Regions from separate parts of the Mucilaginibacter gracilis genome, predicted to be linked through region 1. Evidence: riboswitches for the same ligand, from Rfam matches in the RefSeq annotation. Region 1 holds a riboswitch; each other region holds the start of a gene.

Region 1 (8,173 bases):
AGGGTGTTACTTTGGGTGCATCGCAGGTGAGCAAAGACCTTTCAGCTACCAAGCGTCATCCAACCGTTGAGGACAATGTTACGATATATGCGCGTAGTACGATACTGGGTGGCAAAACGGTGATTGGGCATGACAGTACCATTGGCGGCAGTGTTTTTCTAACCAAAAGCGTGGAACCATATTCGCATGTATTTAATACCCATCAATTGAGAATAGAGGTTAAATCGAATTTATAAACATTGAACTGAAGCAATTCATGGTATCCAAATTAAGCTCATCCGAAATTATTCATTTTTTGCTGATCCTGATCGCCATCCTGATTCCGGCCAGGATATTGGGCGAGGTGTGCCGCAGGTATAAACTACCCGCCATAATCGGCGAAATTTTTGCGGGTATCATTGTCGGGCCTACTTTGCTTGGCGCTTTCTTTCCCGGCTTGTTTAAAAACCTGTTCCTGGCCGCGCCCCAGGCTTACGGCGCTTTTGATGGTATCGCCAATATCGGTATTATCCTGCTCATGTTCATTGCGGGTTTCGAAGTGGACTTGAAGCAGATCAGGCAAAACGGTAAACAGGCGCTGGCTATCAGTTTAACCGGGATCATTTTTCCGTTCGCCATTGGCTCTATTTCAGTATGGTTCCTGTATCATAGTCATTTCGCCAATTCGGCCAGTAACCAGCTAACTACATCGCTGTTCTTCGGCACGGCCTTATCCATTACCGCGCTATCCGTAATTGCCAAAATACTGCTTGATCTCGACCTGCTGAAAACCAAAATAGGGAACATCGTATTGACCGCAGCTATGGTTGATGACTTTTTAGGGTGGATCTTGTTTTCGATCATCATCAAAATGATGAATGCCGGTAAAGAGGACGCTTCCTTTTGGTCGGTAATTGTCGTTGTGTTATTCGCTGCTTTTATGCTAACAGGCGGGCGCTGGATCATTCACCGGCTACTGGAGTTAGCCGGTAAAAGTGAAAAGATAGGCCAGGTGTTTACGGTAGCGGTATGTTTGTGTTTTATAGGTGCCGTGATCACAGAGTATTTGGGTGTACGCGGTATTTTCGGGGCCTTTTTGGTCGGCATCGCCATCGGCGATTCGGAATACTTTACGGCAAAGCATAAGGATATTTTGCACCAGTTCACCATCAATGTACTGGCACCCTTATTTTTTGCTTCTGTGGGCCTGCGGCTTGATTTTATCGCCAACTTCAACCTGGAAGTTGTATTGATCATCTTGGTTATCGCATGTTTGGCTAAGCTCATCGGTGCCGGCATTGGCGGCGTGGCGAGTGGCATGTCCAAAAACGAATCGATTGCCGTGGCATTCGGTATGAATGCCCGCGGATCACAGGAGATCGTTCTGGGCTTGATCGCCCTGCAGGCCAAGATCATCACCGAACCCGTATTTGAAGGGCTGGTGGTAATGACCGTGGTAACGATGGTAATATCCGGGCCTATCATGAAATATTACTTTTTAAAAGAACAAAAAGAATCCGGCGGAAAAATAGCGTACCTGAAACCCGTCGAACTGTGAAACCATATTTATCAACTCATGAAAAAAAGAATCTTATTCCTGCTTTTAAGTTGCCTGGCCGTCGGCGCGTTGGCCCAAACGGTTGCTACAAAAACCGATGATGACCGGGGCTATATTGTTAAAGTAGGCGATGTTGCGCCGGATAACTTCTCGTTAAAGTTGGCTGATGGCAAAACAACCTCGCTGAAAGAACTGCGTGGTAAGGTAGTGGTGTTGCAATTCACCGCAAGCTGGTGCAGCGTGTGCCGTACCGAAATGCCGTACTTGCAAAAAGATGTATGGGAAGCCAACCAAAACAAAGACTTTGTACTGATCGGCGTAGATAGGGATGAACCTTTGGAAAAGGTTCAAAAGTTCCACCAGGATATGAAGATCACCTACCCGCTGGCGCTTGATCCGGGGGCCGATATTTTTGGTTTGTTCGCAGATAAAAAAAGCGGCGTGACCAGGAACGTGGTGATTGGTCGTGATGGCCGTATCGTTTTCCTTACGCGACTGTACAGCCCGGCAGAATTTGCTGCGATGGTGAAAGTAATTGATGGCTTGTTAGCTAAAACCAGTGCATCTGTTAACTAATGAAGTATGTTATGAAAAGAAAACTGGCTCACTGCGTTATTATGGGGTTACTGATATTAATCAGTAACCAGTCATTCGCACAAAAAACCACCGTTGATGCGGCACCCATCACGATTGAGAATTACTATAAGATCAAATGGGGTTATGCGGATGAGTTCATTGCATTATGGAAAAAGAACCATTACCCGCTTTTGAAAAAATTGTTGGAAAAGGGCGATGTATTGAGTATCAAAGCGGAATCGCCGATCATCCATAGCAGCGAGGACAGCCGATGGGATTTTAAGGTAACCCTTACTTTCAAGACCGAGCACCTGGCTTTTGACTACAGTATCACAGAGCCCTTTAAGAAACAGCTCTTTCCTGACCAGGACAGCTACCAGAAAGCGGAGCAGCACCGCTTCGAACTGGTTATTGCACATTGGGACGTACCGGTGGAAAGTGTTGCCCTGCCCTAAAGTACTTCTTTGCGTAAACCGGGAAACACTTTACCTATCTTTTGCAAAAGATACTCGCCATAAGTTCCTTCAAAAGCATGGATATTCGTTTTGTCCCAACGCTGCGAAGTATCCTGCTCCCGAATATTGTCCGGGATGTTAGTTATCGCTTCGATCTTGCTGTCAAATCCCGGATCAAAAAATAGCGGAAATGATAACCTGCTTTGACCTGATGTGTTCAATACCCGGTGCGGGGTGGACCGGTAGAGCCCTCCTGTCATCTTGTCGAGCATATCGCCGATATTGCAGATGAACGTGCCTGGTATAGGTGGGGCATCGATCCATTCCCCTTTGCTTTTTACTTGAAGCCCACCCACCGAATCTTGTAATAACACCGTTAGTAAGCCATAGTCGGTATGCTCTCCGACTCCCCATTGTGCAGGCTTTGGCGCTTGGGTAGGATAATGAAAAATACGGAAAAGGATAAGCGGGTCGCTGGTGTATTTTGAATAAAAGTAATTTGCCGGCAAACCTAAACTGAGCGCGATTCCTTTCATAACAAGCTGTGCGGTTTCGGTCACGGCATCTACATAAGCCAACACGGTTTGGTCAAAGCCTGGTGGGTAGTCGGGAAATAAATTTCGGCCATGTAACGGTATACCTGCATTAACCTTGGGATGATCATCGGGCAATTCGGTGCCAAAATACAGGCCTTCTTTTTTATCAGGTTTGCCAGACGTAAGTTCCGCGTTAACCGGGAAAAATCCCCGCCAGGCGCTGCCGCCTTTCGCCATGGCGATCTTTAATTTTTCGCTTTCCACGAGCGCGAAAAAGAGTTTGCTTTTTTCCATCAATTCGCCTTGCAGTTCATCGTCCACGTCGTGACCCGAAACATAAAAGAAACCATGCTCGGTACAGGCATGATAGATTTGCCTGGCGATGGTAACCTGATGTTCCGGGTTGTCTATTTGCTGGAAGTCGATGATGGGGATAATTGTTTTATGCATGATATAAGTTCAAGACCTAATATAAGCGATTTAAGGTACTATGCTAAGCGGATTTTCTTATCGTAGTTAATTTAATGCAGCTTGCATATTCCTAACTTCCAAAAAAGGTCATTGGATCATTCAGGCTGCCACCGAATTGTAAACCGCTGCCAGTTTTTCTACCACCCGTTCGATCTCTTCAGGTGTATTGAATTTACTGAATGAAAAGCGGATAGTTATTCGTGCAGGATCCGCCCCGAGCGCTTTGAGTACCAGGGAAGGCGACCCACCTGAACAGGCGCTGCCACCGGATACCGCTATACCTTCACTATCCAGGTAGTGGAGTAAATCAATGTCTGCAGGCGCAAGGCTCACGCTTAAAACCGTATAAAGACTTTTATCGGGATGCGCTGAATTTCCGTTGAACCGGAGGTCCGGCAATATTTCTGTTAAGTTGCCGGCCAGCGAGCTTTTTAACTGGCTGATATATTTGCTGTCTTCTTCGATATGGTTACAAGCGATCTCCAATGCTTTGGCCATTCCAACAATACCCGGTATGTTTTCAGTACCCGCACGTGCGCCGCTTTCCTGCCCCCCGCCATGGATGATCCGGTTCAGCTGCTGCCCTTTTCGGCAATACAAAAATCCAACACCCTTAGGCCCGTGAAACTTGTGCGCCGAGGCCGCCAAAAAATGCACCTTTAATTTACTGAGATCATGCCGATAATGTCCCATGGTCTGTACCGTATCCGTATGAAACAGAGCACCGTATTTTTCACAGAGATCGCCGATAAATTCGATATCATTCAGGTTACCCACTTCATTATTGGCGTGCATAACAGATACCAGGTTACGTGTATTGGTCATTAGCAAATATTCGAGATGTTTCAGGTCTAGATTGCCTTTTTTGTCGTGCCTGATAAAGCTGATACGGGTATGATATTGCTGACTTAAGGATCTCAGTGTTTGTAAAACGGCTGGATGTTCGAATACCGTGGTGATCACATGGTCGATCCGGTTGGCCGTCACCGCTGAAACGATGGCGATGTTATCTGCTTCGGTTCCGCCTGAGGTAAAAATGATCTCTTCCGCTTCTGCATTCAATAAGGTGGCTATCCTCTTGCGGGAACTTTCCAAAGCGGCCCTGGCTTCTCTTCCTGCACCGTGGTTTGAAGAAGGATTTCCAAAATGATTCAAAAGGTAAGGGGTCATCGCTTCCAGTACCTGGGGGTGGAGCGGAGTGGTGGCAGCATTGTCGAGATAAATATTCATCTTTTTTATTTTTTATGTCTTATCTACCTATCGCCAGAAAGCTGTGGGACAGCTATGTATTCTTATCGTTCTCCCGGAGGAGTTGGAGTTAGCACCTTTTATATTCAATAGAGGTTGCTAAGACGTCACAGGGCCATTCCCTCGGTCTTTCTGGATAAGTATAAAGAACGTTTCACCAGCAAATATAGATTATATTCTATAAAGTCTATAGTTTTTATAGAATTAATTTGAAAAGTACAATTCTTTGTATAGATTTGTCAAGGAAGTACTCAAAATAGGGGCTCATGTAATTTAAAAAATGGCGTTGGAAGGATCGTTAAAAAACATTTGGAAAAGGATCACTTCATTCCTTTATTACGGCAAAGAAAGCAAGCCTGCTGATGACAGCCGGCTGATATGGGTTTCGACATCATTGACATGGAATGATGACCTGCCGGTTTGGAACGACGCTTATTCGAATCATATGAGATCGTTACACGATTCATACTTTACGGAGCATCTTTTTTGACTTCTGTGTGAAATAAGAATTCTTTTCATATTAGGTTTATAATTGGTTAGTAAATGCCCCTGCCCATCAGGGGCTTTACTTTTTTTTAAGAGGTTAAGGCCTTTATTTCGCCGATCTTGTAAATAAAGCAACAGACATATTACTCATCTGATGAAGCAGTATTCACATCTATTTACCACCTAATTTTTTCATCGTCAACCTGACGTGTTTTAAATTCTACGAGGTGGTCATTTCCTTAATGATGTTTTTCCTGTGTTGCTTTCCCCAAACGGCCATTTCATCAATAATTGGTTTTAGCGATCTTCCGTAGCCAGTAAGTTCATATTGAACTGTTATGGGTTTTGTTTCCAGGACAGTACGCTTAACTAATCCATTTAACTCCAGTTCCTGCAATTCTTTGGATAGCATTTTGGCTGCAATACCCTCAATATTTGCAATGAGTTCCATGAATCGCTTTTTCCCGAAACTAAGGGAGCCAATTATTCGGATTTTCCATTTTCCGGATAGCATATCCATGGTGTCGCGGATCGCCCGGTGGTGAGCGCATCTAATTCAAAAGATAGTTTCATTTGAAGTTTCAAATAGGTTACAAAGTTATTTTTGAGCAGTCTAATATATTGATTTTGAGCAGTCTAATATATTGATTTTGAGCAGACTTTCTTGACAAGCCATCTGATTGGTTAGTCAGACTCTCAAAAATAGTATTCGCACCACAAGCAGTCCGGTTTTCAGGAAGGGTTACAGACCAGATCTATAAAAGTATATCGTCGCTCGACACGGCACCCGCATTACGTCCGCAGATATCTTGCGTGATTTCTGTGGTCGATACCAGGGTACGCTTGGAAGGCAAGGAGAATAAACTCTATCGCCCTTCAAAGTATTTCCGATATGATGATTTTGACGAAAAAAACATCGTCTCGCTGAAAAAAAAGAGGATATATAAACACCTGACCAACCCTTACCCTGGAAAAACGCCCGTTAGAATCAACCCTATCCTCAATTCCAGGGTAACTTTCAGGTCAAAGCATAGCGAAGAGGATAGTATCGTTTACAACCATGTGCTGGATTTTTTGGGACAGCTGCCCGAAGATTGCATGCGGATAGGCCATTTCGCACAAAATTCGCTGCATCACAGCTACTTTATAACCCCGGCGCAGCTTTTCACTTCGCCGAAAGACCCTTTTGATAAAAAATCATCTGTTAAGAATTATGGTATCGCGTTGATAGAGAATGTACTGAAAAAGATTAAAGCGAAGGAGGAGAATCTCGATGTCAATTATTTTATCAGGTCAGCCATTCGCCAAATTGATTATCTATGTGAAACTTCCGCATTAAAAAGTCATTCGGACTTCGATGATTTTAGCGTCGTCAAAGATAAATTTCTCTGGCAGCTTAATAAGATACAAGGAAGCATCAATGCCAAAAAGTCTTCAAAGAGCAAACGTGACGAGTTTGCAGGCAACGAGGATGACTTTATTTTTTACCCTGTGTTTTCCGGAATAGAGCATTTACACAAGATCGATTTCCAGGAACTTTTCGGTGTCAAATACAGCAATATTATACCCTTGCAGCGTTTTGATACAAACAAGGGGTGGCGGTTCATTATTCCCCAGAAAAGTTACAATGAAAGATTGAAGGGCAAAAACGCGATCGTCGTCGATATGGGGTCTTTCACCGGCGATTCCATCATCCAAATGGTGGACGCGCTCAGCGTTTTTGAGCTGAACAAAATCACGGTTATTTCGTTGATTGGTCGTCTGGAAGATTTTGACCGCGAGTTCTTTTCAAAAGTGCAGGAGCTTAAGGTTAAATTATTGCAGTCGCCAGAGGGTACCGCTTCCGTTCATAAAGACGAGGAAAAGCTGGCCCCGCTTAAAATTTACTTTGGCGTAAATTTACATATTCCTCCCGCCTCGTCTTCTAAAATCTGTGAACACTGCCAAGAAATCACCCTGTTGAACAGGTACCGGCAGATCGAGATATTTAATAAGACCCCCGCTATCAAGTATATTGAGGAACGCTTACGGGTGTTGGAATTAAAGCATTTCAGTGAAATCGAATTACAGTGCCCTCCATACATGCCCAAGACGCGGGGAGGTGCATTTGACGTAGAAACTTTTTTTTCGGTCCGAAACCATCTAGGCAAGATTGATGGTTATCGTTTCTACACGGACTATTACACTTTTTTTGATGATTTAAAGGAAGGGACTGAAGGCTTTAACGAGCATATAGAAGCAATCATTGCTGTCAGTTTGCATGAAAAACACTTATGGAAAACGATCAATAACCAGTTACCTGACGTTAAAGAAAAGATCCGGGTATATATAGACCATATCATGAGCCAAAAGCTGGCGCTCAGACAGCTGCATTACAACTGGGATGTTGTAAGTCTGCTAAAATGTTATTTTCTGGTAAACGAACGTGACGAAGAACTTGTCTTTGGCGTGGAGACCCAAACAAAGCTTTTCGGCTTCATAGTGGCTAACACGAATGATCATGAGCCAGGCTTAAATTATATATCTTACAAGTTTGCTCAGAATTTCCACATCAATAAGGAGGTTCGCAATTTAAGTCAAAAGAATTTTGATCAAACGCCGCTGATCAAATCCATCAGGGTGCTTTGGGGCCGGATCGAGCGTAACAAAAATCTTCCATATCATAGTCTTATTACCCATTTTAACAGAAAGATCGTGAACGCGGAACTGATCGGTGGAAAAGAAGCGGTAAAAGGTTTTTTCACCTTGTCGAGAATGTATGATGAGGCATCAGCCTACTATCCCAACCACAGCAATTTTTCGGTTACTATTAATGGGCTAAAGACATTTATCAACGAAATAAAAAATGTTCCTGCGGACATCAA
Region 2 (8,173 bases), 1.3 Mb from region 1:
TAATTAAACCGCTCAGGCCAATAATATCAACGTTTTGCTTTTTGGCTTCCTCAATAATTTTATGAGCCGGAACCATTACGCCCAGATCAATAATTTCGAAGTTATTGCAGGCCAGTACTACGCCTACAATGTTTTTACCAATATCGTGCACATCGCCTTTTACGGTTGCCATTAGTATTTTACCGGCATTGCTGCGCTCGTTATCGGCACCTTCGCCTGCGGCAAGTACGCGGGCCTTTTCGGCGGCTATAAAAGGCAGCAGGTAGGCCACAGCCTTTTTCATAACCCGGGCAGATTTTACTACCTGCGGCAAAAACATTTTGCCTGCACCAAATAAGTCGCCAACAATGTTCATACCGTCCATTAGCGGGCCCTCAATAACCTCTAAGGGTTTGGCGTATTTTTGGCGGGCCTCCTCTACATCATCGTCCAGATATTCGATAATTCCTTTTACCAGCGCGTGCGAAAGGCGTTTTTCAACCGGGTCTTTACGCCATTCTTCATCCTTAACAATCTCTTTGCCTTTGCTTTTTACGGTATCGGCATATTCAACCAGGCGTTCGGTAGCATCGGCGCGGCGGTTTAGTAAAACATCTTCAACCAGCTCTAAAAGTGGTTTAGGTATTTCTTCGTAAACTTCCAGCATCCCGGCGTTAACAATACCCATATCCATACCGGCCTGTATGGCGTGGTATAAAAAGGCCGAGTGCATGGCCTCGCGCACAGTATTGTTACCCCTAAACGAGAACGATATGTTACTTACGCCACCGCTAACCTTGGCATGCGGCAGGTTTTGCTTTATCCAGCGGGTGGCTCCAATAAAATCAACCGCGTAGTTGTTGTGTTCTTCCAGTCCGGTGGCAACTGTTAAAATATTGGGGTCGAAAATAATATCTTCGGGAGGGAAGCCAACTTCGTTAACCAGTATGTTGTAGCTGCGTTGGCAAATTTCGATACGACGGGCCAAACTATCGGCCTGCCCGGTTTCGTCAAACGCCATCACAACGGTAGCTGCACCGTAAGCCATAATTTTACGGGCCGATTCGCGGAATTTATCCTCGCCCTCTTTTAGCGAAATGGAGTTTACAATACCCTTGCCCTGTAGGCACTTTAAGCCAGCCTCTATTACGCTCCATTTACTGGAATCGACCATGATGGGCAGCTTGGCAATATCGGGCTCAGAGGCTATTAAATTCATGAACTTAGTCATGGCGGCTTCCGAATCAATCATCCCCTCGTCCATGTTTACATCAATTACCTGGGCACCGCCTTCAACTTGCTGGCGGGCAACCACTAAGGCACCTTCGTAATCTTCGGCTAAAATAAGCTTGCTAAACTTTGGCGATCCGGTAATATTGGTACGCTCGCCCACGTTGGCAAAATTGCTTTCGGCGGTGAGGGTAATAGCTTCTAAACCACTCAGGCGCATGTTATTTTCAATAACGGGGATGGGCCTGGGGGGGAAATTGTAAGCTTTTTTTGCAATGCAACTGATGTGATCGGGAGTTGTGCCGCAACAACCGCCAACAATGTTGACTAAACCCGCTTGCATAAAATCTTCAACCAAATGGGCGGTTTCGTGTGGAGCCTCGTCATAGGCGCCAAACTCGTTGGGTAAACCGGCATTAGGATAGGCCGAAATATATACGCCCGCTTTTGCGGATAATTCTTCAATATGCGGGCGCATATCTTTAGCACCCAAAGCGCAATTTAAACCTACCGAAAGTAAGTTGGCATGGCGTATGGAGTTCCAAAAGGCTTCAACGGTTTGCCCGGATAAGGTACGTCCCGAGGCATCGGTAATGGTGCCGGAGATCATGATGCCGCCCGTTTTGCGGAAGGCAGGATAATCTTTACCGGTAGCTATACACTCATCTTCGTACTTTTTAATGGCGAAAATGGCTGCCTTGGCGTTAAGGGTATCAAATATGGTTTCGATGAGCAGTACGTCCGAACCGCCATCAACCAGGCCGCGTACCTGTGTGTAATAGGCATCAACCAAATCATCAAACGTAACGGCGCGGTAACCAGGGTCGTTAACATCGGGTGATAGTGATGCTGTACGATTGGTTGGACCGATGGCTCCGGCAACAAAGCGGGGTTTATCGGGGGTTTTAAGGGTATATTCTTCGGCTACCTGGCGGGCAAGGCGTGCGCCTTCGTAGCTCAGTTCGTAAGCCAGTTCTTCCAGTTTATAATCGGCAAGGGATATTACCTGTGTGCTAAAGGTATTGGTTTCAATAATATCGGCACCAGCCTCCAGGTATTCGGCATGTATGGCCTTAATAATATCGGGGCGTGTTATGTTAAGCAGGTCGTTATTGCCCTGTAAATCCGAATGATGATTTTTAAAACGTTCCCCACGAAAGTCGGCTTCGGTGAGCTGATACCGTTGTATCATGGTGCCCATAGCCCCGTCGATAATGAGAATGCGTTTTTGTAATTGTTGTCTGATATCCATGTTTTGTATTGAGTACTGCGTATTGCGTAATGAGATGAGCTTTACGAAGTTGAACAAAGGGTTTTAGCCTCGCTTAAAATCGCAATACGCAATACTCAAATCGCAATACGTAAACAAGCTTATATCGAAAAGTCGGGCATTGGTGTTGACTTTCGCTTATCTGTCCTAAACCGCGAAGTGTGGTTTAAGTAGAATGTAGCACCTTGTAAGTACAGGTTGCTAAGACATCGCAGGGTCTAATCCCTCCGTCTTTCTCTATAAGCAGCGCAAAGTTGCACAATAAAAGGCAGAGATGCAAGAGCGACGCACTAACACACCAAGCCCGGAGTTAAGATAAGACATTGGTTTGACCATAGCGACCGACACCGGCCTAAACAACAAAGCCCCCGCTTTGGCGGAGGCTTTGAGTTGATATTTTGTTGAAATTATCTTCTGCTACCTCCAAATAGGCGGAGTAACATCATAAACAAGTTAATAAATGTAATGTACAATTGAAGGCCGCCAATTAAAGCTAACTTTTTTGAAGGCAAGCTGCCATATTCCATACCCGAGCCTATGCGTTTTAACATTTGTACCTTGTAAGCCGTTAGGCCAACAAATACTACAACACCAATGCAGCTTAAAATATAATCTAAAGCGGCACTACCGATAAAGAAGTTTACCATGAATGCTATAAACAGGCCAATAAATATGGTGTAAAGAATTGTACCCATTTTGGTTAAGTCTTGATGGGTGTAATACCCCGCAATGGCCATAATACCAAAAACAAGCGATGTTGTTATGAAAACACCGAATATAGCCGTTGCCGAATAGGCTAAAAATATTAAGCTAAAGCTGATGCCGATTAAAGTGGCATAGGTAACAAATAGCAAAACCAGTATAGGGTAAGCTATTTTATTGTAAGCTATTTGCATTAACAGCGCAAAAATTACCGGTGAAAAAATAGCAAGATAGCCTAAGCCGGTTAGTCCGCCGGTAATTGGGTCGAATATCAGTTTTAACAAGGCTTCGCTTCCTGTAAAATAATAGCTTACCAATGCAGAGATACCTAATGCTGCAAACATCCAGGTAAATACGCCTGATAAAAATCTGCGTGACGATGCGGTTTCGTCTAATTGTATTACACTATCGTATCTGTAATTTATTTTTTGCTCTTCCATTTGTATAAAATTAATTAATGTTTGCCTAATGGTTCAGGCTCAAATTTAGTAAAACTCTTAGATATTAATTCAACCGTTTTACCAGTTGTTCTTCTACTTTTTTAAATACTTGCACGGGTTTTAAGGTGCGCCAGTTCAGGTCGTCTAATGCACCGCCGAAGTTGATGTAATAATCGATGTTGTTTTGTTTAAACTCATCAATAACATGGTCCCTAAAGTTAATACCCGCTATCCAGCCATCTTCAACTTCCTGAAACCACTCCTCGTAATAACAATCGTCGGACGAGTGGAAGTTTAAGATGTTTTCGCCTATCAATATAAATTTATTGATGCCTTCGTTTATCATCACCTCAATAATTTCGCGTTTAAGCAGCATTACATCGTTATCAATGGCATCGTTCCATTCGCCAATAAACTCTATGATGCTGTAATTGCGGTCGTAATCGGTATAAAGTACTTTGAGGTATAGGGTGTTTGAGCCAAACGAATCCCACTGTGGGTGCAGTAAATAGTTGTATACCTGCTTATCAAACTCAAATTCACTGTATTCGGTGGCATAAAAAGGCGAAAGCTCGTCTTCTGATGCTATGTAATCGTCTCTCCAACGGTAATATGGTTCTATCTCGTGCATGTTAAAAAAGAAACAAGAGTCAAGATATAAGAATCAAGACCGTTTTTTACCGTTTTTATCATTTTATCCAGCTTCACTTTTTAAAAGAATCAGGAATCAAAACTTATCCCAAACAGCTTTTATTTATTAGTTTGCACACCTGCACATTTAATGCATTTGCATGTATTCATCAACGGCTTTGCGCACGCTGCCATATTTTTCAAGCAGGTTTGCGGCAGTTTGCTCGTCGGCACCGGTGGCATCCATTACCATGCGGGTTCCCCTGTCAATCAGTTTATGGTTTGATAGTTGCATATCAACCATTTTATTGCCCTTAACGCGGCCCAGTTGTACCATTACCGATGTACTGAGCATATTTAAAACCAGTTTTTGAGCCGTGCCGGCTTTCATGCGGGTTGAGCCGGTTACAAACTCGGGGCCGGTAACCACTTCTACGGGGTATTGCGCCTCGTGGGCTATGGGGCCACCTTCGTTACAAACAATACAGCCTGTAACCACATTGTTTTGGTTAGCTGCCTGCAAGCCGCCAACAACATAAGGCGTAGTGCCCGATGCCGCTATGCCTACCAAAACATCCTTATCGGTAATGTTGTATTCCTGCAAGTCTTTCCAGGCTTGTTCGGCATCATCTTCGGCAAATTCAACGGCTTTGCGTATGGCACTATCGCCACCGGCAATAATACCGATAACCCAATCAAAGGGCACGCCATAAGTTGGCGGGCATTCGGATGCATCAACAATAGCCAACCTGCCGCTGGTGCCGGCACCTATGTAAAACAACCTGCCGCCGTTTCTCATCCTTTCGGCTGTTATGGCAACCAATTTTTCTAACTGCGGTATCGCTTTTTCAACGGCATCCGGTACCGATTTGTCTTCCTGATTAATGCTGTGCAATATTTCGGCAACAGACATTTTTTCAAGGTTATGATAGTGCGATTCCTTTTCTGTAATTATTTCCACGTTCAATTCTTGTTTAGCAAAAATCGGTAAATTTTCAGATACTTAACGTTCTATACTATAAAAATTATTGCCTAAGCAATGCATTGTTTAAATTAGCAGCCCGTAGCACCCATGAATAACACATTATTAAACATATTACGCACGCTTATATTGTTGCTTGTTGGGGCTATAATAGGAATTTATTTAAATAATTACCTTATACGCGGCCATAGTTTTTATTTTAATAATGATAATAAGCTGGCCAGCGTGGTGCGGCTGGTGCATAACCGGTATGTTGATTCGGTTAATATTGATAGCCTTGAGGGCGAAACCGTTAACCAGTTTTTACAAAACCTCGACCCGCATTCGGTTTATTTGCAGCCGCAGCGGGCGCAATCGGTCAATCAAAAATTAAGTGGTGGTTTTGATGGCGTTGGCATTGAGTACCAGTTATTAAACGACACTTTGTTTGTTACCCAGGTTTACCCCGGCGGCCCGGCAGCAAAAGCCGGAATACGCGGCGGCGACCGTATTGTTACCCTTAACGGCGAAAAATTTGCAGGCACCCACTTAACTACCGAAGGTATACACCGCGTTTTTACCGGTCCTAAAGATAGCGAACTGCAACTTGGCCTGCTGCACAATAATACTGCAAAGCTTATTAATTATACCCTTAAACGCGGCCACGTGGAGTTAAGCAGCCTTGATGCCGCCTATATGGTAGCACCGCAAACGGGCTATATTAAAATAAGTAAGTTTGCCGCCACCACCGACCGTGATTTTAAGAAGGCCCTGGCCCAACTAAAAACCGAAGGCATGACCGGACTAACGCTGGACCTGCGCAACAACGGCGGCGGATACCTGAGCGCTGCCACCGCTATGGCCGATGAGTTTTTACCCGCAGGTAAGTTAATTATGTATACCAAGGGAAGGCACGAACCCCGCACCGATTATTTTAGTACCGATAGCGGTGCTTTTGAGAAAGGAAAAGTTGCCATTATGATTGATGAATATTCGGCCTCGGCAAGCGAGATACTGGCCGGTGCCATGCAGGATTTGGACCGCGCAACCATTGTTGGCCGACGCTCGTTTGGTAAAGGGCTGGTGCAGGAGCAGTTTGGCTTTAACGATGGCTCGGCAATTAACTTAACGGTGGCAAGGTATTATACACCGTCGGGCAGGTCGATACAAAAATCGTACAAAGGAGGCATTGAAAATTACCATAACGAACTGGCGGCCCGTATGCAAAAAGGTGAACTGTTTTCGGCCAAAAATAATATGGACGATAGCTTGTTTAAAACACCAGCCAAATACCACACCGCCAACGGGCGCAAGGTTTATAGCGGCGGCGGCATTATGCCCGATGTTTTTGTACCGGCAGATACCATGAGCAATACCCGCCTGCTTTACGACCTTAACGATAAGCAGCTTTTTATGGGCTATGTGCTGCAAAAAATGCAGCCGAAGTTAGCCCAATACCCCAACTACGAAGCCTTTGCCAGCAACTACCGCGTTACCGACGACGAACTAACCAACTTTATTGTTTACGCCACCAAAACCCTAAAACAGCTCGATTCGGAAGAAATTAAACGCTCCCGCGCCGGTATTTGCCTGCAACTAAAAGCCATGGCCGCCCGCTTTAAATGGGGAGATGTAGCCTATTTTAAAACCCTCAACCACGACGATGAAACTTTGAAAGCGGCCATTGAGGCGGTGAAGTAGGGGGATGCGCGTTGTTATAAAACAAGGTTAGACACATTTAAGACGATGCTTAGGAGGCTCCATACTTGAGTATGCAATAACGCTTAACTTGATTATAATTTTATAAAAAGATAATATTAGGATTTGTAATATTTAATATATTTGGCTTGATTTAACCTCAAAATAAGTCGGGATGAAACCTATGTCTTTATTATCAAAATATGCCTTTGGTGTGTTTTTAATTTCTTCTGCATTAATTTCTTGTAAAAAAGGAAATGAACAGCCCCAAAAAAGCAATTCGGCTTATGGTAAAATTTCTTATTTTGCTGCAGCTTCGGTTGCGGGTGCCAAAACAGGTGTAAGCATTAAACCTGCTACGGGCATCACCACAATGGCCATAGTCGACAGCACGGTTGCTGTAAACTGGGCTTCGGCATCTGTGTATGTTGAAAAGGTTGAGTTTGTTGGGCAGAGTAACAGACTGCTTGATACCACAATAACGGTTGAAAAAAACCTGAATATTTTTAATGCGGGTGCCCTGGCCGGCATTTTTCAATTGCCTGTAGGGTCGTACAAAAACGTGAGTGTAAAAATGTTTTGTAAAAAGTCGTTAAAGTCCGAAATGGCCTTTAATCTCAAGGGATTATTTACAAATACCAGTGGAGGAAAAGACAGTGTATTGGTAGGAAGTTCTTTTCCGTTTGTAGCTAACCTTGCCGTTACTGATATTGTAATTGATCCGTCTGATAATTATAAAGTTACCTTTAACTTCGACCTCAGTAAAGTTTTAACAGGAATAACAAACCGATTGTTGCAAACAGCCCACGCCTATGTTGGTGCCGATAGCAAAAGAACCTACGTTATTTGGAAAGGCGGATCTGCCGAAGAACCATTTTTTGACCAGGTTATCAGCAACTGGCAAACTGTAGCCAGTGTTGTAGTAACTAAAGACACGAGCGGGAATTGAGCGAGTATTAGTTATTGGCAGAGGGCAATTTTGGAGGAATGATATGCCGCCCAGCTACCGCTTGTGCGGTGTATGCTAATTAATTATTTGTATCGATATGATATTTATTGTTGGGCTGAGACCGCAAACGTCCACAAGTGAAGACGTTTGCAGTAGGGTAGGGATGAGCGTTGTTTAAGATAATGTGGATACACAATTAAGCCGCCCTTTAGATGCTGCATACTTGCGAAAGCAAATCACTAAATCATCTTAAATATGCTTTGTTTTTAATCGCACAACACGTTTAAGGCTAATCAAATTAAACTTATTAAGTT
Region 3 (8,173 bases), 3.2 Mb from region 1:
AGAAAAAAACACCAACCCCCGTAGCCAGGTACAACGGCCTCACGCTAAAAGCGGTAATACCTTCAACCGCAAACTTAACCATGCGCTTAATGGTGTATTTGCTTTTACCCGAAAACCGCGGATCGGCCTGATAATGTATAGCGTACTGTTTAAAGCCCAGCCATTTAATAAGGCCGCGCATAAACAACCCATTCTCGTTAAGTTGTACCAGTACGTTGGCCACCTTACGGTCAATCAACCTAAAATCGGCAGTCCCTTTTTCCAGTTTGGTATCCGATAAGGAGTTTATCATTTTATAAAACAGATCCGAAGTTTTGGTTTTAAATATGGTGGCGTCGTCCTGGTATTCGCGGCACGAATACACAACATCGTAACCTTCTTCCCACTTCTCAATAAACTGGCCTATCAGTTCGGGCGGGTGTTGCATATCGCCGTCCATACTTACTATGCAATCGCCGGTTGCAAAATCATACCCTGCCTTTAGCGCATTTTGGTGCCCAAAATTCCGCGAAAGCTCCAGGTAATAAAAGTTGGCATCCATCTGCGAAAGCGCCTTTAGCTTATCCAGTGTATTATCGGCACTGCCGTCGTCAATAAAAATTACTTCGTAGCTGTAGGCTGTAAAGGTTTTAAGCGTTGCCAGCAGCCTGGCTGCTAAATGCTCAATATTTCCCTCTTCGTTAAACGATGGTACAACTACCGATATTTTCCTTTTCATGTGGTGAATGCTGGTTCTAATTCGGGTTGTAAATCCTGGTTATCAAATGGCCGCGTCCATGTTTCGTATATAATTTTGAGCCATATCATAAAACAGGGAAGGGCCTTTAAAGCGTATCGTTTTGTAATGTGTGTACTGATGTATTTTGGGAACAAATCCGACGGTGAAAAGCTGGTTATTACAACAGCAAAAATAAGCAGGAACCATTCAAAATTAGTAATTGGCCTATCCAAACTAATAAACCAGATAGCCACGCCCAAAAAAGCGATAATATAAGTTGGCGACTCGGAACTGCTGCTAAAAATGATTGGGAATATTAAAGTTGAAGCCAGTATTAAGAGCTGGAATTGCGTGTTTTTAAACGATTTAATGCGCAGGTACGAGGAAAAGAATAACAAAATCCCCGGCCCCAAAAACCAGATGTTTGATAGCGTTGGTATATTAAAAATACGCCTTGCCATACCTTTAACAGATATATCCTGCATGGTGGAGCCGGAGTTTTCAATGTCTTTGTCGGATAGGCTGTGGTACCAATCCTGGTAACATTGTACCGTAAAGCGTGGCGACGAAAATGGCATGGGTAACACAAATAAAACCACTGTCCAAAACACCATGCTCAGGGTGAATTTCAATTTGTTTTCGGAGAAGAAGAAGAAAGCCAGGCCAACAATACCGTAAAGCTTAATATAGGTACCCAGGGCTATTGCAAGGGCTGCCCAAAAATCGTGTTTGTTTTTAATGAGTACATAACTCAATATAATTAGGCTTGTTGCAAAGGGGTTAACCTGTACGCTAAAAGATGCCGTCATTAATTCGTGGGCGCAAATTAAAAATATGGCAATCTGCTTTTTGTTGTTTATAGGCAAAAGCGTTACCGCTTTATAAAGCATAAAGGAGTTAAAAATATTCCAAAGCATAACCGCAAGGCCATCTGGCAGCATATAAAAAGGTGCTATTACCAGCGCGAAAACAGGGCCGTAATGGTTTTTATCTTCAAAAAACTGCGGGTATTGCAAAAATAAATTCTGCTGATGAATAAGGTTATAAAACGTGTACTTGTATATTTTGTAGTTGTTAATAACATGCAACAACGCTTGTTTAAGGGCTGCAACAAAGCTTAAACCAAACCACAGCGTTAAAACAAAATATTTATTGGTAAACAGTTTTTTAATTTTTTCTATCAAAACAGGGGATTGTAAATTTAGCCTTGCAAAAATATAAAATATATGTGTTGTACAAACCCGGTATTGTTATTAAATACGCGGCGGCTAAAACAAAAAAGAGGCCCCGTTTAAGGAGCCTCTTAAATCAACCCGAAGAAATCTCTACAAAACTTCGGTTGCCAAATCTGTCAGCACATGGAGCTTTATTTCTTTTAAGTCGCCGGTGCAGGCAACAAAAGCACCCTCTGCTGATATACGTGATTGATTGGCAATCAGATTTTTTAATTTGATAGTCCCTATTACAAAACGGAAGTTGCCCGAGTAAAAGCGTTCGTGGATGTAATCAAAGGCTAAAGCTTCAATTAAACTTTCATCTTCGTAACGCACATAAACGTTTAATTCAATATCATTGGTAAACTTCAGGTCTTTCTTTTCGTGCGCCTTTTTGTACTCGTACTGGTAATCGTAACGCAGTGCAGCAATGTCCGACAATACAGCCGAGCCGGTAGGGTGGCCACCCGCGCCCTTACCAAAAAAGAATTGCTGATCGGCAAAAGCGGCCTGCACCACAACCCCGTTGTACTCGTTATCAACGTTGTATAAAAAGTGATCGCTGTTTACAAAGCGTGGTAAAACAAACATGGCTACATGCTGGTCGTCAAGTTCTTTGGCAACGGGTACCAGTTTAATTTTTAATCTTTTTTCTTTGGCGTATTGCAAATCATAGGCCGACAGGGTTTGTATGCCGATGTTAAGCACATCCTCTGGCTTAACCACAACGCCATAGGCATGTGCCGATGCAATTACCAGTTTATACTTAGCATCAAAACCACCCACATCCGATGTTGGGTCGGTTTCGGCAAAACCGAGGTCTTGTGCTTGTTTTAATGCCGTATCATAATCTAAACCCTCGTTATAAACTTTGGATAGGATGTAGTTTGACGAACCGTTAAAAATACCGCTTATAGAGTGCAGCAACTCATTATCGTAATATTCTTCCAGGTTACGGATAATGGGAATGCTGCCGCAAACAGATCCTTCGTAAAGTAACGATGTGCCGTGTTGCTTTTGCAGATATATTAACTCTTCCAAATTATCGGCAATCATTTTTTTGCTGGCCGATACCACATTTTTGCCCGATGTTAATGCTCTTTTAACAATATCAAAAGCGGCAACAGGGTCGTTTATTAATTCAACAATGGTATTTATTTCCGCATTGTTAAGTATCTCGTTTTTGTCGGTTGTAAATAATTCGGCAGGTAAAGTACGTTTTTTGCTGGCGTCTTTTATTGCAAATTTAACAATCTCGAAGTTTAGCGCTTTGGTGCGGATAATATCATGCAGTCCCTGGCCCACAACACCGAAGCCAAAAATGCCAAGTTTTAACTTTTTACTCATTATATGTTTGTATTCAATTCTTTTTCTAAATCTTAAAAAAAATGTCATTGCGAGGAACGAAGCAACCGCACGGAAGCAAAACGGCCTCGCATAGTTTGCGATTGCTTCGTTCCTACCCATGACGTTTTTAATTCCCCTCTCGAGAGGGGGCGCGTTGAAACGTGTGGTGGCAGGGGTGTGTTGTACGCCAGGCATCTCGAAAATAACACACCCCTCCGCCCCTCTCAAGAGGGGAATCGCACAAGCCAACGCTCTTATTCGTCAGTTCACTTTCATAGGCCGCAGCATTCTATCACTCGCAATAACAATTAAGCTCTACGCCGTTTGCATCTTTACCACTTTGCCATCCAAACTTTCATCTAAAAAATCGGCAATGGTTTTGGTTAATATCTCTGTTTCAATTAAAAAGCTATCGTGTGCATACATCGAGTTAAACTCCGAGTAAACGGCGTTCGGGATATGCCTGGCCAAATATTGCTGCTCGCTAACCGGAAATAAAAAGTCGGACGTGATGCCAATTACCAGCGTTTTAGCCTTAATTGTACCTAAAGCCTGTTCTATTCCATCGCGGCTACGGCCCACATTGTGCGAATCCATCGCTTTGCTTAAATACCAGTAACTGTAGGCGTTAAAACGTTTTACCAGCTTTTCGCCCTGGTAATTTTGGTATGATGCTGCTTTATAATCGTCCAGTTTTTCATTGTCTTTATCTAACTGTGTAGCATGGTAGGCTTCGTAGCCACGGTATGATAGCAGGGCCATGCTGCGCGCGGCTTTTAAACCTTTATTGCCGCCATCGGGTTTGTTGGCGTAAAATGTACGATCGGTACTGATGGCTAACCTTTGCGATTCGTTAAAGGCAATACCCCATGGCGAGTGCTTGGCGTTTGTAGCAATCAATATCAAATTATCTATTTTTTGAGGCTGGCTAATGGCCCATTCCATAGCTTGCTGGCCACCTAACGAGCCGCCAATTAATACCTTAATTTGATCAACCCCTAAATGCCCGGCCAGTATTTGATGCACCTGCACCATATCCCTGATGGTAACCTGCGGAAACGACAAAAAATAACCCTGCTGCGTTAGCGGGTTAATACTTACCGGGTTAGTTGTGCCGTAGGGCGAGGTTAAAACGTTGGCGCATACTATATAATGTTCTTCGGGATTAAAAAGATCGTTTTCGCCAAACAAGCCGGCCCACCAATCCATCACATCGGAATTTGCGGTTAGCGCATGGCAAACCCATATTACGTTATTACGGTTTTTGTTAAGTTTACCAAAAGTATGGTACCCAATTTGTAAGCCGTGCAGCTTTTGCCCGGATTCCAGCGTTATAGTTTTTGAGTACTTAAATGTTTCTGCGCTCATTAGCCTCATCCAACCCTCTCCAAAGGAGAGGGCTTTTTGTTTTTAGTTTTTATTTTAGTTCTCTCCCTTGCGGGGAAAGTTAGAGATTAGCTTTTTTTATACCAGCTCCAGTTGTGCTACTTTTGCAAAGGCTTGTTCAAAATCTGCCTTTATATCGTCAATATGTTCAATGCCAACGGCAACGCGCAGCAGGGTAGGTGTAACACCGGCTGCCGCTTGTTCCTCATCAGTTAATTGTTGGTGGGTAGTAGCTGCCGGCTGAATAATTAAAGTTTTAGCATCGCCAACGTTGGCTAAATGGCTAACCAGTTTAAGGTTGTTAATCAGCTCGCCTGCGTTTTCTTTTTCGCCGTTAAGCTCGAATGACAGTACTGCCCCAAAACCATTTTTAAGATATTTTTTAGCTAAAGCATGATAAGGTGACGATGGCAAGCCCGGGTAGTTTACCTTAGCTACCTGCGGATGATTTTCCAGCCATTTAGCAAGTTCTAAAGTATTATCAACATGGCGTTGCACACGGAGCGATAAGGTTTCTAAACCCTGTATCAGCAAAAACGAATTGAATGGCGATTGCGAAGCACCAAAATCGCGTAAGCCCTCAACCCGCGCACGGATAATATATTGAATGTTACCGAACGGCCCGCCAATACCAAAAACATCGGCAAATACTAACCCATGATACCCTTCGGACGGCTCGGTAAATTGCGGAAACTTGCCGTTACCCCAATTGTAATTACCGCCATCAACAATAACACCACCAATGCTGGTGCCGTGGCCGCCTATCCATTTAGTGGCGCTCTCTACCACAACATGCGCACCATGCTCTAACGGGCGGAAAAGGTAACCACCTGCGCCAAAAGTGTTATCAACAATAAAAGGCAAATCGTATTTATTAGCCAGTGCGGCTATCTTATCAAAATCGGGAATATTAAAGCCGGGGTTACCTATAGTTTCCAGGTAAATTGCTTTGGTGTTTTCGTCAATCAGTTTTTCAAAGCTTTCGGCGGTATCGTCTTTGGCAAAGCGGGCCTCAATGCCAATACGTTTAAAGGCTACCTTAAACTGGTTATAAGTGCCGCCGTAAACAAATGGCGAACTCACAAAGTTATCGCCAACCTGCAATATGTTATTGAGTGCTAAAAATTGCGCCGCCTGGCCAGATGCTGTGGCTAAGGCTGCAACACCACCTTCGAGGGCTGCAATACGTTTTTCAAATACATCCGTAGTGGGGTTCATTAAGCGGGTGTATATGTTGCCAAACTCTTTTAGGGCAAATAAATTGGCACCGTGCTCGGCGTTTTTAAATACGTATGATGTGGTTTGATATAATGGTACCGCCCGCGAACCTGTTGTTGGGTCGGCTTCCTGGCCGGCGTGGAGTTGCAGAGTTTCAAATTTTGGAGTTGACATGGGGATGTTGTTTTAATGTTTTTTTTACCAATTTTAATTTAATAATGTCCGGTTAAGCAAATTTCAAAGGGATGCCCTGCATCCATTTTTGAAATTGTACACGAAATTTTCGGGTGAGTGAAAAAGATACGCGCTTTCTGTCGTTTAGCAATAACGGCAGCAACACATATACATTTGGCGGTTTAAAACAGGGGCCAAAGCATAAGCGTTAAAAGGCTTGGTGCGGTAATTAAAAGTGTCTAAAAGCAACAACAGTATTTTCATGGTTGTACATTTATATTCCCCGATGATCCATTCACCGGGCCAGGATTTGGCACCTTCTCCGCTTTGGAGGGTTGCCAGTGGGTTAATGAGCCTGATCTCTCGCCACTTCTTTATAAATCAAACCTTTTTAGAGGTATTGATTTTTGGTATCGCTACCAAATAATGTTTCAAATATAGTGTATGAAAAATCATTTTTCAAAACTATATTTCGAGTATTTTTATATCGTATTGATAGCCAGTGATATATCTTCTATTAAATCCTCTATATTTTCTAACCCTACCGATACCCTGAGCAGGTTAAAAGGGGTTTTAGTGTCGGGCCCTTCAATGGTTGCCCGGTGCTCTATCAGGCTCTCAACGCCGCCTAAGCTGGTGGCCTGTGTAAAAAGCTTTACGGCGTTAACTACGGTGGCAGCCTGGTTAACACCACCTTTTACACAAAAAGAAAGCATACCGCCAAAGCTTAACATTTGCTGTTTGGCAATTTGGTGTTGCGGGTGCGATGGCAGGCCCGGATACATTACGCGCTCAACCTTAGGGTGTTTCTCTAAAAACTCGGCCAGTATTTGTGCATTTTGTACGTGGCCTTTCATGCGGTATGGCAGGGTTTTAATGCTGCGCACCAGCATATAGCAATCGGCAGGCGAGGGGATGGCGCCGCCCATTTCTTGCACTTGCTTTATTTTTTGCCACCAATCGTTAGTATGGGCAGTTATGAGGGCTCCGCCCATTAAATCGCTATGGCCGCCAAAATATTTGGTTGCCGAATGCATCACCAAATCGGCACCTAAAGTTAAGGGCTGCTGGCAAATGGGCGTAGCAAAAGTGTTATCAACAACTACCAAAAGCTGGTTCTTTTTAGCTATGCTAACTACTTTTTTAATGTCGGTAACCTTTAATAAAGGGTTCGATGGGGTTTCTAACCATATTAAAACGGTGTTGGGTTTAATATGGTTTTGCAGTGTATCGGTATCGTTAATATCAATAAAATCAAACTCCAGTATTCCCACAAAAACATTTTTCAGCAGGTTGCGCAAGCCGTGGTACATATCATCGGGCGCAATAATGTGGCTGCCTGGTTTAAGCGATTGGAATGCGGCCATACCCGCTGCATTGCCCGATGAAAAAGCGGCAGCATCTAACCCGCCTTCCAACTTAGCCAGCACGTTCTCTAACGATGTGCGGTTAGGGTTGCCGGCCCTGCTGTAAATATAACCGCCGGGGTAACCTCCATTTTCGCGTAAAAAAGTTGTTGATGTAGTGATGGGCTGTATTACAGCACCCGTTGCTTTATCGGTATGGTTGCCTGCGTGTATGGCTATGGTTTCTATTTTCATGGTGATGGGGTGTTTGGTAAAACAGTGCTTACATTGCAATCGCTACTGCAATAGATCGCACATTTCTGCGTGTCCATTACTTTTGGCGGCCTGGCAAATGGTCTGGCCATCCGCGCCAATAAATGTTGTATCCGCATGGTATTTTAATAGCAGTTTTACAATTTCTTCATTGCCATATTTTGCCGCTAAAAATAAAGCTGTTTCCTTATCCCGATTCACAGCATCCGTTTTGGCACCATTCTCGAGTAATATTTTTACAATTTTTGTGTGCCCTTTAAACGACGCTATAATTAATGCCGTACTTTTATCGAGCGCTTTAGTATTTACATCTACGCCTTTTTTTATTAATGCAGCAACAATGTCGGTTTTCCCGTTTCTTGATGCAATAATCAGGGGGTTCCAATAATGATCGTCCTGGGCATTAACGTCAGCATTTTTTTCAATTAAATAATTGGCCATTTCAATATTTCCAACCTGGCAAATTATCATTAAACTATTCCATTTGGCTTTTGCAA

What was found. A riboswitch is a leader RNA that binds a small molecule or an ion and turns the genes downstream of it on or off. The one in region 1 is predicted to bind S-adenosylmethionine.
Region 2: it holds a riboswitch for S-adenosylmethionine, as region 1 does, so the genes downstream of both, metH (methionine synthase) here and BDD43_RS02485 (cysteine desulfurase family protein) in region 1, are expected to answer to the same signal.
Region 3: it holds a riboswitch for S-adenosylmethionine, as region 1 does, so the genes downstream of both, BDD43_RS16855 (O-acetylhomoserine aminocarboxypropyltransferase/cysteine synthase family protein) here and BDD43_RS02485 (cysteine desulfurase family protein) in region 1, are expected to answer to the same signal.

The regions. Positions count from the first base shown of each region.
Region 1 covers NZ_RBKU01000001.1:592,146-600,318, reverse strand. Annotated here, with positions in the region: gene BDD43_RS02510 (serine O-acetyltransferase) at 1-236, shown strand, start outside; gene BDD43_RS02505 (cation:proton antiporter) at 257-1,537, shown strand; gene BDD43_RS02500 (TlpA family protein disulfide reductase) at 1,556-2,113, shown strand; gene BDD43_RS02495 (hypothetical protein) at 2,125-2,568, shown strand; gene BDD43_RS02490 (isopenicillin N synthase family dioxygenase) at 2,565-3,554, opposite strand; gene BDD43_RS02485 (cysteine desulfurase family protein) at 3,675-4,805, opposite strand; SAM riboswitch class I at 4,865-4,966, opposite strand; gene BDD43_RS02480 (hypothetical protein) at 5,104-5,313, shown strand; gene BDD43_RS02475 (winged helix-turn-helix transcriptional regulator) at 5,530-5,823, opposite strand; gene BDD43_RS02470 (hypothetical protein) at 6,132-8,173, shown strand, end outside.
Region 2 covers NZ_RBKU01000001.1:1,927,004-1,935,176, forward strand. Annotated here, with positions in the region: gene metH (methionine synthase) at 1-2,461, opposite strand, end outside; SAM riboswitch class I at 2,615-2,725, opposite strand; gene BDD43_RS08285 (Bax inhibitor-1/YccA family protein) at 2,887-3,621, opposite strand; gene BDD43_RS08290 (hypothetical protein) at 3,686-4,252, opposite strand; gene murQ (N-acetylmuramic acid 6-phosphate etherase) at 4,400-5,212, opposite strand; gene BDD43_RS08300 (S41 family peptidase) at 5,324-6,913, shown strand; gene BDD43_RS08305 (hypothetical protein) at 7,095-7,859, shown strand.
Region 3 covers NZ_RBKU01000001.1:3,809,357-3,817,529, forward strand. Annotated here, with positions in the region: gene BDD43_RS16835 (glycosyltransferase family 2 protein) at 1-718, opposite strand, end outside; gene BDD43_RS16840 (glycosyltransferase family 87 protein) at 715-1,902, opposite strand; gene BDD43_RS16845 (homoserine dehydrogenase) at 2,044-3,279, opposite strand; gene BDD43_RS16850 (homoserine O-acetyltransferase family protein) at 3,595-4,647, opposite strand; gene BDD43_RS16855 (O-acetylhomoserine aminocarboxypropyltransferase/cysteine synthase family protein) at 4,744-6,057, opposite strand; SAM riboswitch class I at 6,329-6,440, opposite strand; gene BDD43_RS16860 (trans-sulfuration enzyme family protein) at 6,540-7,658, opposite strand; gene BDD43_RS16865 (ankyrin repeat domain-containing protein) at 7,701-8,173, opposite strand, start outside.